Regions from separate parts of the Candidatus Thiodiazotropha sp. AKIB8 genome, predicted to be linked through region 4. Evidence: predicted binding sites of a transcription regulator. Region 4 holds the regulator's gene; each other region holds the start of a gene.
What was found. Region 4 encodes sigma-54, which starts transcription at its own class of promoters, with help from an activator protein. Its sites were predicted from a motif close to TGGCANGNTNCNTGCTT; they were not measured.
Positions count from the first base shown of each region.

Region 1: the regulator sigma-54 is predicted to act here: its motif matches at 1,077-1,093, upstream of AC4IFB_RS20365 (pilin).
Region 2: the regulator sigma-54 is predicted to act here: its motif matches at 1,415-1,431, upstream of AC4IFB_RS11750 (TorF family putative porin).
Region 3: the regulator sigma-54 is predicted to act here: its motif matches at 1,707-1,723, upstream of pqqA (pyrroloquinoline quinone precursor peptide PqqA).

Region 1 is NZ_JBSYOO010000055.1:15,252-18,376, forward strand. It holds gene AC4IFB_RS20360 (sigma-54-dependent transcriptional regulator) at 1-804, shown strand, start outside; gene AC4IFB_RS20365 (pilin) at 1,183-1,596, shown strand; gene AC4IFB_RS20370 (hypothetical protein) at 1,752-2,516, shown strand; gene asnB (asparagine synthase (glutamine-hydrolyzing)) at 3,028-3,125, shown strand, end outside.
Region 2 is NZ_JBSYOO010000038.1:9,207-12,331, forward strand. It holds gene AC4IFB_RS11740 (YifB family Mg chelatase-like AAA ATPase) at 1-773, opposite strand, end outside; gene ubiK (ubiquinone biosynthesis accessory factor UbiK) at 897-1,142, opposite strand; gene AC4IFB_RS11750 (TorF family putative porin) at 1,522-2,199, shown strand; gene AC4IFB_RS11755 (P-II family nitrogen regulator) at 2,264-2,602, shown strand; gene AC4IFB_RS11760 (ammonium transporter) at 2,633-3,125, shown strand, end outside.
Region 3 is NZ_JBSYOO010000029.1:275,639-278,763, reverse strand. It holds gene fhcD (formylmethanofuran--tetrahydromethanopterin N-formyltransferase) at 1-589, shown strand, start outside; gene AC4IFB_RS07750 (formylmethanofuran dehydrogenase subunit C) at 586-1,401, shown strand; gene pqqA (pyrroloquinoline quinone precursor peptide PqqA) at 1,813-1,887, shown strand; gene pqqB (pyrroloquinoline quinone biosynthesis protein PqqB) at 1,945-2,859, shown strand; gene pqqC (pyrroloquinoline-quinone synthase PqqC) at 2,872-3,125, shown strand, end outside.
Region 4 is NZ_JBSYOO010000016.1:22,767-25,891, reverse strand. It holds gene lptA (lipopolysaccharide transport periplasmic protein LptA) at 1-61, shown strand, start outside; gene lptB (LPS export ABC transporter ATP-binding protein) at 58-783, shown strand; gene AC4IFB_RS03020 (RNA polymerase factor sigma-54) at 991-2,475, shown strand; gene hpf (ribosome hibernation-promoting factor, HPF/YfiA family) at 2,646-2,981, shown strand; gene ptsN (PTS IIA-like nitrogen regulatory protein PtsN) at 3,002-3,125, shown strand, end outside.

The sequences.
Region 1 (3,125 bases), on a different contig from region 4:
ATGATTCACCACCAAGGAGCTCGTGCCGACCAACCATTTATTGCGGTCAACTGTGGAGCAATTCCGCATGAACTGATGGAGAGTGAGTTATTTGGCCACAAAAAAGGGAGCTTTACTGGGGCAACCCATGACCATGACGGCCTTTTTGCAAGTGCAAATGGAGGAACACTGTTTCTCGATGAGATTGCAGACTTACCTCTGCATATGCAGGTAAAGCTCTTAAGAGCCATCCAGGAAAAAATGATCCGTCCTGTTGGAGCACAACAGGAAATTTCCGTCGATGTTCGGATCATCAGCGCTACTCATAAAGACCTGGCAGAACTGGTAGAGCTTGGTGAATTCAGACAAGACCTGTTCTACCGAATCAATGTGATTGAACTACCTCTCCCTCCCTTGCGTGAGCGCATTGAAGATATACCACTATTGGCACAGCACTTTCTCACGCGCCTCTCTCGTCAAAGCGGTAGTAAAAAGCCGAAACTGACTACTGAAGCAACTAGAAAACTCAAAGCCTATCCATTTCCAGGAAATATACGGGAGCTGGAAAATATATTGGAAAGATCTCTCACTCTGCTTGATAGTGAAAGGCTTGAAGCCGATGACCTTCTCCTGCCAAACCACACCACAGAGACAGATAGTACGACAGCACCCCAAAAACTTGGCGACAAAATGGAAAAGGTGGAGCGTGAATCTATATTAGAAGCACTGGAACAGACTCGTTGGAATCGAACTGCTGCAGCAAAAAAGCTGGGGATGAGTTTACGCTCCTTGAGATATCGCCTGGAAAAGTTAGGTATCGAGTGAAGCACCTGCCAACCCGTGATCTACGTCACACTTTTAAATCAAATAAAAGTGACAACTCATCTTCACCATCAATCCAAGCTACCTGCACCTACCGAAAAAAGTGACATTTTTTGTCACTTTCTTACATCCAAGGTTATTCGAAAGATTAGCTATAACGATCAGGTCTGGAAAACCCCGATATCATACAAATAAATATCACCGCAGTTTATTATCTTCAATTACAACAATTTAGCACGTATCCAGTAGACCTTTTTTCTCGTAACCATGGAACTTGGCATGCATTCTGCAACTACAGGTATAACTCGGTGATATACCTTCATTAAAGTTTTGCTTTTGATCGCCGACAAATCAGGCACCAACATATACGGAGCATTAAAGATGAAAAAACAAGCTGGTTTTACCCTTATCGAACTCATGATCGTTGTCGCGATCATCGGTATCCTGGCAGCCATTGCACTGCCAGCCTACACAGACTTCACCACCCGGTCGAAAGTGGCAGAGATCATTGTCGCTGGCGGTAAATGTAAGACTTCTGTTGTTGAGTACTATCAGACTATGAACAGCGTCCTGCCAGCAGATACTGCCGCCGCTGGATGCGCAACTCAAGCTACCCAACACGTGACATCACTCAGTGTTGCGGCCGGCGTAATAACTGTTGCATCAGCCATTACTGCAGCACCGGGCGACTATATACTGACCCCCACCGCAAATGCAGCTGACACAACCATTCTTGATTGGCAGTGCACTAGCTCCACTATCGATCCTAAATTCCTGCCAGCCAACTGCCGTTAATAGCAGTACACACAATTACAAGTTGAGAATTCAACTTGAAAAAATCCCCACCTTGGTGGGGATTTTTTCGCTTAATCTGAAAGTTGCCTGTTGCAGCAGCTAACAAATAGGGTGGTCCATCAATATTTCCGTCTTTTCTAATACGCGCTTTCATCATGGATAAACCAACCAGAAAACAAGCTGTTACAACACACCTATGCCTGAGCATACTTGTAGTCGGTGCTATAGTCGCAATTATAATGGTGTATTGGTACCCATGGGACCTAATGGCCCTGCAAGGTGCTTTTGAGATCCTTGTTTTGATCATTTTCATTGATGTCATTCTCGGACCCTCACTCACACTATTAGTTTACAGGCCCAACAAACGCTTTCTCACCCTGGACCTCACTACTATCGCCATACTCCAGATAGCAGCTTTGGTATATGGCACATATACAATATATCAGGGCAAAGTCAGTTACCTGGCATTTCTGCAAGACAAATTTTACTTAGTGAAGCAGATGGATCTCATCGGTCAGGCACCATTTGATCTGGGCAAAACACAACGTATCAGCCCATACGGACCCCACATTGTTGATGTGAAAGCTCAAACCGGCGCCAACCAGGATTTCACAACACTCATCAGCGCCCTTATGAACGACCAATCTCCCACTTACATCGCATCCAACTACAGAGAATTCCCGATCGATCATCATGGGCTCTCCAGCACTACCCTGAAGCTGCCTGAGCTGCCTTCAAATATTGGGAAGAGAATTCAGAAAGCCGCTGAGAAATTAAAGACAGATCCCAAAGATCTCTTCTATTACCCTGTGCGAGGCAAAGTAATGAATGGTATTGCTATACTCAACCCGAAGACTAGCGAACTCGTGGATATCATTGCTCATGAGCCAGTAGAACAACCAGAAGAAACCACTAAGTAGAGTAATGTATATACGAACATTTCCAATATCACCCGCTATAATTCATCATACAAACTCAAAGACATAACACAGTTGGCGCCATCTCTCTCGATTTTGAACGTAGAAACGCTCAAGCTTCAATGTAAAATTTTTCTCAATACTCTCTACACTCAAGACGTATAGGTACCTTAAACAGCTGGGCGTTATTTATGGTAAATATCGTAGCTTGTTAAATTTCTTACTGAATACATTGCATTTCATCAGAAAAATGGCAGGACTTATCTAAGACCAGCCGAAATATCCAGCTGACTGATTAACAGTCTTTTATGTTAATTTCGTATTTTGATACCCAATCGAATCTCAGCTTTTCTTGTTGAAGCACCCAATTTTATCGTTTTATATTATGAATAAGAGCAACTCTCATGCTTAAGATAATCTAATATATAAATAAGTTTGATATTGATAATGAACCAGTATATTTTTACCTGTCGACCGAAGTGTAAAGACAGATCTTAAATTTTGGAAGTATGCTATGTGTGGATTTACAGGAATTATTAATTTTACTGGCAGTAGTACTTGCCCTGAAGCAACCATGAAAGCTATTGGTGAAGCTCTTAGATTTCGGGGACC
Region 2 (3,125 bases), on a different contig from region 4:
TCAAAAGGTTGTTGCTGGGCGACTGAGCGAATGGCTGCGCTCTCCAGGGCCTCTTGCTCGACCATTGGCGGCAGAATGCTAGGCAGACGAGCGGCGAGCATCGATTTACCTGTGCCTGGAGGGCCTATATAGAGGAGTGAATGTGAGCCAGCGGCACTGATCTCCAAAGCGCGGCGCGCCTGTTGCTGCCCAATCACATCTTTCATGTCCGGGTGTGTCACCGGCGATTCGGTTTTGGGTTGCTGATATATGGGAAGTGGCTGCACCCCATTCAGATGTGCACAGACCTCCAGCAGGTGTCTGGCTGGAAAGCAGCTGAGATCGTTGACCAGTGTCGCCTCAGGGGCATTCTGTTCAGATACGATCAATGATCGGTTTGCATCTCTGGCTGCCAGGGCGGCGGGGAGAATGCCATGAACCCGACGCAGTTCTCCCGACAGCGCCAGCTCTCCTGCGAACTCATAGTCATCTAGTGACTGTTTGGGAATCTGCCCAGAGGCCGCGAGAATGCCAAGGGCGATGGGTAGGTCGAATCTTCCACCCTCTTTCGGCAGGTCGGCTGGTGCAAGGTTGATCGTGATGCGGCGGGCGGGGAACTCAAACTGACTGTTGATCAGGGCACCTCTGACACGATCCTTGCTTTCACGCACCGCCATCTCTGGTAATCCGACGATAGAGAGTGCAGGGAGTCCGTTGGCGAGGTGAACTTCGACTGTGACCAGGGGAGAGCGGATGCCCTCCTGGGCACGGGAGTAGAGTATGGCGAGTGACATCGGTTCCTTCCGTGGTTTCGCAGGTCGATTATTCCGCTATCGACGATGTTTTGATCTGTTGTTGCTGCGCGATAGTGCGTCAGCCGGGCTTATCAGCTTGCAATGAGTGTGGAGCCAGCCAGCCTAGTCCTGTTGCTCTTCCAACGCTTTTACCTGTTGTTCCAGTTGTTTAAGTTTCTCCCGTGTGCGGGATAACACAGCGGCCTGAACCTCAAACTCTTCCCTGGTTACCAAATCTAACTTGGCCAATCCCGATTCCAGACCGGCGCGAAGATTTTTCTTAACATCGCCTTGCAGGGTCTGAATGCCGGCAGGTAGGGCGCTGGAAAGCCGTTGGGCCAGATCATCAATTAGTTTCGAATCAATCATGAAGCAGACAATAGCCAGTGTTGACGCTGTTGTCCAGACGGGCGCACCTGTAGATTAATTGTCTCATTATTACAACAAATATTGGTTGTGTAGTTATCGAGACATGAAGCCGTGACCGGACTCACAGTTTCCGGATTACGCACCGGTTTGGTGCACTGATGCAGTGCATGCCCATTTTTGTGACTACAAATAAGGCACAGAGATTTTATTGATCTCTACTTAACTTCTGAAATATTACAGAAATGTCATGTTTTACAGTCGGTTGCAATGATTGGCACGAAGTCTGATTAGTTAAACGCACATTCGGCTTATCTCACGAAAGAGCTGAACCAAAATTTCAACATTTTAATGATCGATATAAGTAGAGGTATTGAAAACCATGAAAATGAATAAACTTGCTCTGGCCTGTGGTGTTGCATTGCTGGGGTTGTCATCAGTTGCTGCAGCCGAGATCAGTACCAACGTTGGTGTAACCAGCAACTACATCTGGCGTGGTCTTACCCAATCAGGTAACAGCACTGCCTTCTCTGGTGGCGTTGATTATGCTCATGATTCCGGTCTCTATGCAGGTACCTGGATCTCTGAGGCTTGGGATGACTATGAGTTGGATTTCTACGGTGGTTATGGCGGTGAAGTCGCTGGCGTCAGCTACGATGCAGGCCTGATCTACTACTCCTACTCAAGTGATTCAGACTCAGATTTCGCTGAAATCAATGCCAATGTTGGCTGGAATTTCCTCTCTGCAGGTTTTGCCTATGTGATCACTGCTGAAGACGCAGTTGAAGCGGTTGAAGAGGATCTCTACTTCTACCTGGGCGGTAGCTTCGACCTTCCTGAAGATTTCTCAATTGGTCTGACCGTTGGCTTTGTTGAGCCAGATGGTGATGGCGATGATGACGCAGATGACTACATGCATTATCAGATTGACGTATCCAAGGCTACTGGTGATTTCGGTGATGTGACTTTCAGTCTCTCTGATACCGATCTGGACGATACCGATGCAGCGGGTGAAGACTCAGATATGCGTTTCTTCGTCTCCTGGTCAAAAGAGTTCTAAATTTTTTGTCCAGCTAAATCATTTGTCCGCCTTCGGGCGGACTAGGTAACTGAGGAGTAACAGCATGAAAATGATTTCCGCAATCATTAAGCCATTCAAGCTTGATGATGTTAGAGAAGCGCTGTCAGACGTTGGTGTGGCCGGTATTACCGTCACCGAGGTCAAGGGTTTCGGACGACAAAAGGGTCATACCGAGCTCTACCGTGGCGCTGAATATGTAGTCGACTTTCTTCCAAAGATTAAAGTTGAAATTGCAGTTGATGACGAGGTGGTTGATCAAGTGGTTGAGGCGATATCCAATGCCTCTAAGACCGGCAAGATCGGCGATGGCAAGATCTTTGTCACCACCCTCGAACAGGTGGTCCGTGTGCGTACTGGCGAAACCGGTTCTGAAGCACTGTAACCGATTAGTAACTGAATATTGGAGAGTATCGTGGAAGCGATTACACAACTAAGCTACGCATTGGACACCTTCTACTTTTTGGTGTCTGGTGCACTCGTAATGTGGATGGCAGCAGGTTTTGCCATGCTCGAAGCCGGTCTGGTTCGAGCGAAAAATACTACTGAAATCCTCACAAAGAACGTCGCCCTGTTTGCCATCGCTTGTATTATGTACATGCTGATGGGTTACAACATCATGTACCCGGCTGACGGCAATGGAATCTTTCCTGCGCTGGATCTGAGCTTCATGTTTGGTGGTGACAATAGTGTCGAAGATGTATTGGCCAGCAATGGCGATACCTACTACTCCGGCATGTCTGACTTCTTCTTCCAGGTGGTGTTTGTTGCCACAGCCATGTCTATCGTCTCTGGTGCGGTAGCTGAGCGTATGAAGCTCTGGGCATTCCTGGTGTTTGCTGTGGCGATGACCGGTGTCATCTATCCTCTGCAGGGCTACTGGAAATGGGGCGGTGGCTTCCTGGATG
Region 3 (3,125 bases), on a different contig from region 4:
AATTTTCTCAGGCATGCAGGGTGAAAAACAGATACCCCTGGGTAAGAATTTGCGCTTTTTTGGTGATGGCTACCAGATTTCGAAACAGATTGGTGGCTCACGTTATTGGCGGGTGCCGGTGATGGATGGCGAGTTTCTTTGCGAAGAGAGTGTCGCCAGGGTGCCTGCTGTAGGTGGAGGTAACTTTCTGGTGCTTGCTGAGAGTCAACAGCAGGCATTAACCGCCTGTGAAAAGGCTATAGAGGCAATGAGCATTATTCCGAATATCATTATGCCTTTTCCTGGCGGTATCGTTCGTTCAGGATCAAAAGTCGGATCAAAGTACAAAACGCTGATGGCCTCAACCAATGATGCTTACTGCCCAACTCTGAGAGGTCTGGTCAAATCCAATCTTGATGAAGATATCGGTTCAGTGATGGAGATTGTTATTAACGGTTTAACGGATACCGATGTAATGCTCGCTACCCGCACCGGTATCAGTGCAGTCTGTGAACTGGGTGCAGAGGCAGGTATCAAGCGCATTTCTGCTGGAAATTATGGGGGTAAATTGGGTCAATTTCACTTCCACTTACGGGAGGTGATGGCATGAGTTGCCTGACCTTGAGATTAAAGTATTCTCTCGCTCAACGAATCGACATGAGTCCGTTCACCCCAGAATCACTCGCTGGAAAATCGGCACATGAAATTGCCCGCATCCCTGTTTGGCAGGGTAACCGGCAGATAGACCTCGGCGAACTGTTCGAGATAGAGGGTAGTGCATCAGAGCAGTTAATCATTCAGTCTGAGAGTGACCGACTTGATTGCATTGGTGCAGATATGAGCAGTGGTAAAATCATTGTTGAAGGTAGTGCAGGCGCCTACCTGGGATGCGCCATGAAAAGTGGTGAGATCTTAGTTACAGGAGACGCAGGTGTTGCCGCTGGCTGTGCCATGAAGTCCGGCCGACTGACCATTAAAGGTAACGCCGGGGATTTTCTTGGTGGCGCCCTTACTGGAGAGCGTCAGGGAATGCGTGGTGGATCGATCATCGTTAAAGGTAATGCAGGTGACCGGGCTGGCGACCTGATGCGTCGAGGAACAATCCTGATAGGTGGTAATAGCGGCGATTATTGTGCCTCACGAATGGTTGCTGGAACCATCATCGTAGGTGGTAAAAGTGGAAAACAGACTGGCATGGCTATGCGCCGTGGCACGCTGATTACTGGCAATGAGCCGACATCGTTACCCGCCACATTCAACGACAATGGTCAACAGACACTCAGTTTTCTTGCCCTGCTCAGCCAAAATATCCCGTCTGATTCAGGATTCGATAATCTCATCGAAAAGGGAACACGGGTTCAACGTTGGCTTGGAGATCTAAGCTGTGATGGCAAGGGAGAGATACTGATCTGGTGCTCATAGAGCTCAGACTACTCTCTGCGCCCCCAATTTCCTGGATATTCTGTTCCTCTCTGACAAGCCAATGGTGCAGTCGAAAAATGATTTTATCCATCCTTCTCTTACATCTTTAAAGATGGGTCTTAAAAACTATCCGATGTAATCAGTCATCTTTGATTCAACTGTCCCTTTTGTGGCACACCCCCCGGTCAACAATATCCCAAGTTGATAACTGCGACAGGAAAATTTCCCAACCATTTTCTGCCATATTGTCTGTCATACCCTCATATAGGGTAAAAAACCTGTAAAAATCTACCATTTCAATTAAAAGGCACAACATTTGCTATGAAGTGGTTACGCTGTCAGAGACTGATAGTGAAGTTATAACAGAGTTAATTCGCTAAAAAGCACTACAAACTTGAGGAGTGATGTCACATGAAATGGTCTACACCTTCCTATGAAGATCTGCGTTTTGGTTTTGAAATAAATCTCTATATCAACAACCGCTAGCAGGTCACTACTGTTACCACCTGTAATACAGGTGGTAACATATAACAACAAAACTATATGCTAATACACATTCTAGGTTCCGGTGCGGGTGGTGGCTTTCCCCAGTGGAACTGTAACTGCCCAAACTGCCAGGGTGTCAGAGCTGGCACCATCAAAGCTACCCCCCGTACACAATCATCCATCGCCGTTAGCGCTAACGGAAAAGAGTGGGTACTCTTCAATGCTTCGCCAGACATTCGTGCACAACTCGATGCCTTTCCAACACTACAGCCTGGTAGATCGATACGGGACACGGCAATCCGTGCAATTCTGTTAGTCGACGCACAGATTGATCACACCACAGGGCTTTTGCTGCTACGAGAGCATACAGAGCCATGGGACGTCTATTGCACTCAAGCCGTACATGATGACTTAACCACTGGCTATCCCATCTTCAATATCCTTGGTCATTTCAGGGGTGTTAACTGGCACGAAGTTAAGACAGATGAATCCACTTTTACCATCCCAGGCATCGACGGTCTGCTCTTTACTGCGGTTCCATTGAAGAGCGAAGCCCCCCCCTACTCTCCCCATCGCCACAACACTGTACCCGGCGATAACGTCGGTATCAGGGTGCAGAATAGTGTCACTGGTCAGAACCTATTCTATGCTCCCGGGCTTGGTTCCATGGAACCCCATATCTTGCCTTACATGCAACAGGCCGACTGTGTCTTGGTCGATGGCACCCTGTGGAAGGACAATGAGATGGTGCAGGCTGGTATCAGCCAAAAGCTGGGGAGTGAAATGGGACATCTCGATCAGTCAGGTGATGGAGGCATCATGGAGATTCTGGGTAGTTTGACCAAGCCAAGAAAAATACTGATTCATATTAACAACACAAATCCAATCCTCGTGGACGATTCTCCTGAGCGCCTGGCGCTAACTGAAGCAGGTATCGAAGTCTCCCACGATGGCATGCAGATAGAACTATAAACGAGAAGAGTTATGACCCCAAATTTACACGCCCCATGGTCAAAGGAAGAGTTCGAAAGCAAACTGCGAGAAAAAGAGAAGTTCTACCACATCAATCATGAATTTCATCTGTTGATGAATAGTGGAAAACTGGATAAGCCGGCAATTCAGGGTTGGGTCGCCAACCGCTTTTATTACCAGGTCATCATTCCGGTCAAGGATGCAGCAATCATGTCCAACTGTCCTGATCGGGATGTTCGCCGACACTGGATACAGCGCATGATTGA
Region 4 (3,125 bases):
TCAGGGTAAAGAGCGGGTTCAAGTCGTAATTGAACCCCAGACCAAGAGCGATGCACCGTGAGCCAGTTGCGGGCTGATGCACTTGAGAAGCAGTACCATAAGCGTAAAGTGGTCGATGGTGTTTCGCTCAATCTGAATAGCGGTGAGGTTGTTGGGCTGTTAGGGCCAAATGGTGCCGGAAAGACCACCAGTTTCTACATGATCGTGGGCCTTGTTCAGGCTGATCAGGGTAGAATCTACCTGGATGGAGAGGAGCTTACTGATCTTGCAATGCATAAGCGCGCCAGCATGGGTATTGGTTATCTGGCCCAGGAGCCCTCTGTTTTCAGGCGGCTCAATACTGCGCAGAATATATTGGCGATACTTGAAAATCGAAAGGATCTGGACGCGCAAGCAAGAAGAGCGCATTGTGACCGGCTTTTGGAAGAGTTCGGTATCGAACATTTGAGAGAGAGTATGGCTATGAGCCTCTCAGGTGGAGAGCGACGCCGCCTGGAGATTGCCCGTGCGCTTTCAATGGAGCCCGCATTCATTTTATTGGATGAGCCATTTGCAGGTGTCGACCCAATTGCGGTTATCGATATTAAAAGAATCATTCAACATCTTAGAGAATTAAAGATTGGGGTGTTGATTACCGACCATAATGTTAGAGAGACTCTTGATATTTGTGATAGAGCCTACATCATTAATACTGGTAAGGTATTGGCGGAAGGAACCACCGAGGAGATCCTCGATAACCAGGAGGTACGTAGTGTTTATCTGGGCGAAAATTTTACTATGTAAGGCTATGTTTATGTTTTTTCATGGATTATGTGATTTAAGAGTAGAGATGATGACTACTCGTCAGCTGACAAAATGAAGGTTAAAGTATGAGGCAGAATTATATTCAAACGAAACAAATACCAAGAATTATTCCGTGAACGGCATTTATTAGCTAGAATGAATATAAAGACATACAAATAACATACCAGGTTTAAAGATATCTCTGCTATGAAGCAGGCTCTACAGCTCCGGCTCGGACAACATTTAACAATGACACCTCAGTTGCAGCAGGCAATACGCCTGTTGCAATTGTCTGCGCTCGACCTGAGTCAGGAGGTGCAGGAGGTTCTTGAAACAAACCCCATGCTGGAGGGTGAAGAGGAGTTTAGTCAGCAGACTCAAAAAGAAGAAGCTAGTCAAGAGAGCTCTGATCAGAGTTCAGACAATAAAGAGTCTTTGAGCTCCAACGATATCAACAACGAGCGGGAAATTCAGACCGACAGTAGCCAGATCACAGAAGACCTGCCCGTTGATAGTGAATGGGCTGACGTATACGACAGTTATCTTCCCCCATCGAGCAGTGGTAGTGAATCTGCAGACAATGACTATCTGGTTCAGCGCAGTGGCGCGATCACTTTGCATGACCACCTGGTCTGGCAGATGACACTGACCCCATTCACTGAGCAGGATGTTCTGATTGCCACTAACCTCATCGACAGTATTGATGAGGATGGATATTTCAAAGGTGATCTCCAGGAGATCCTGGTTTCCCTGAATGATGAGGAGATGACTCTGGAGGATGTAGAGGCAGTACTTCATCGTATCCAGGCTTTCGACCCTCCGGGGGTTGGTGCTCAGGGTGCTCAGGACTGCCTTCTAATTCAACTTCGGCAACTTCCTGAAAAAACACCCTATTTGGATTTGGCGATCAGACTCTGTCGCGACCATTTCAACTTGCTCTCTGCGCAGGATCAGAATCAGATCATGCGACGAATGAAGGTTGATCAGGACGACCTGATGGCTATCATGCAGTTGATCAGGACGCTCAATCCTCACCCTGGCACAGCGATCGCCAAAAGCGAGCCTCAGTATGTGATTCCTGATGTATTCGTCAGCAAGCGCAATAATCGCTGGGTTGTGGAGCTAAATGGTGAGGTTACGCCTAAACTAAGGGTAAACAACGACTATGCCAGTCTGATCAAGCGTGCGGATCAGAGTGATGACAATACTTTCCTGAAAAACCACCTGCAGGAAGCGCGTTGGTTCATCAAAAGCCTGATGAGTCGAAATGAGACTATTCTGCGTGTGGCGAGTAAGATTGTTGAATATCAGCGGGGCTTTTTTGAACATGGCGAAGAGGCTATGAAGCCACTGGTTTTACGGGATATCGCTGAGGCTCTGGAGATGCACGAGTCGACCATATCCAGGGTGACAACCCAGAAGTATATGCATACCCCCAGGGGTACGCTGGAGTTTAAATATTTCTTCTCCAGCCATGTGAACACAAGTGCAGGGGGTGAGTGCTCCTCCACTGCTATACGTGCGCTGATAAAAAAATTGATTGCTGCAGAGAATACAAACAAACCTCTCAGCGATAACAAAATCGCCGCCATATTGTCGGAACAGGGTATAAAAGTGGCCCGCCGAACGGTGGCAAAATACCGCGAGTCGATGAGTATCCCACCATCGAACGAGCGTAAGCGACTGATGTAGGTGAAGTGAATTATCGGAGTGGCTATCATATCATGCTTGATATGCTTACTGAACCGGAGCGGTTTCAGATAAAAGTGGATTCATGAATGAGTTGCTGTAAAAATGCCCCGGCGTTACTTCACCGCCTCAGTTAGAGTGATGAGCCAACTCATCTAAGACAGGAGAAAATTATGCAGATAAGCGTTACCGGTCATCATGTGGAAGTTACCGATGCCTTGAAAAGCTATGTAGATAATAAGTTCGAACGTCTTGAGAGGCATTTTGATAATGTAATCAATGTACATGTCATCTTGAGCGTAGAGAAGCTGAGGCAAAAGGCAGAGGCCACCATGCAAGTGAACGGTGCCAGCGTATTCGCTGATGCAGTACAGGAAGATATGTATGCGGCCATTGATGGGCTTACCGATAAGCTGGATAGGCAAGTCATAAAGCATAAAGAAAAGATGCAGAGTCACCGTGCCGGTAGTGGCGCGAAGTACGCTGTAAGTAGCAGTAGTTCAGAATAGATAAAACTGGCGAGGTCTCCATGTTTCCCGACGGATTTCTGCTTGAGGAACGGATCGGCTGCAGTGTGGAGGCAGCCAGTAAAAAACGTGTCCTGGAGCAGCTTGGCCAAAGATTGGCCAATTCTGCTCCTGGTCTCACACAGG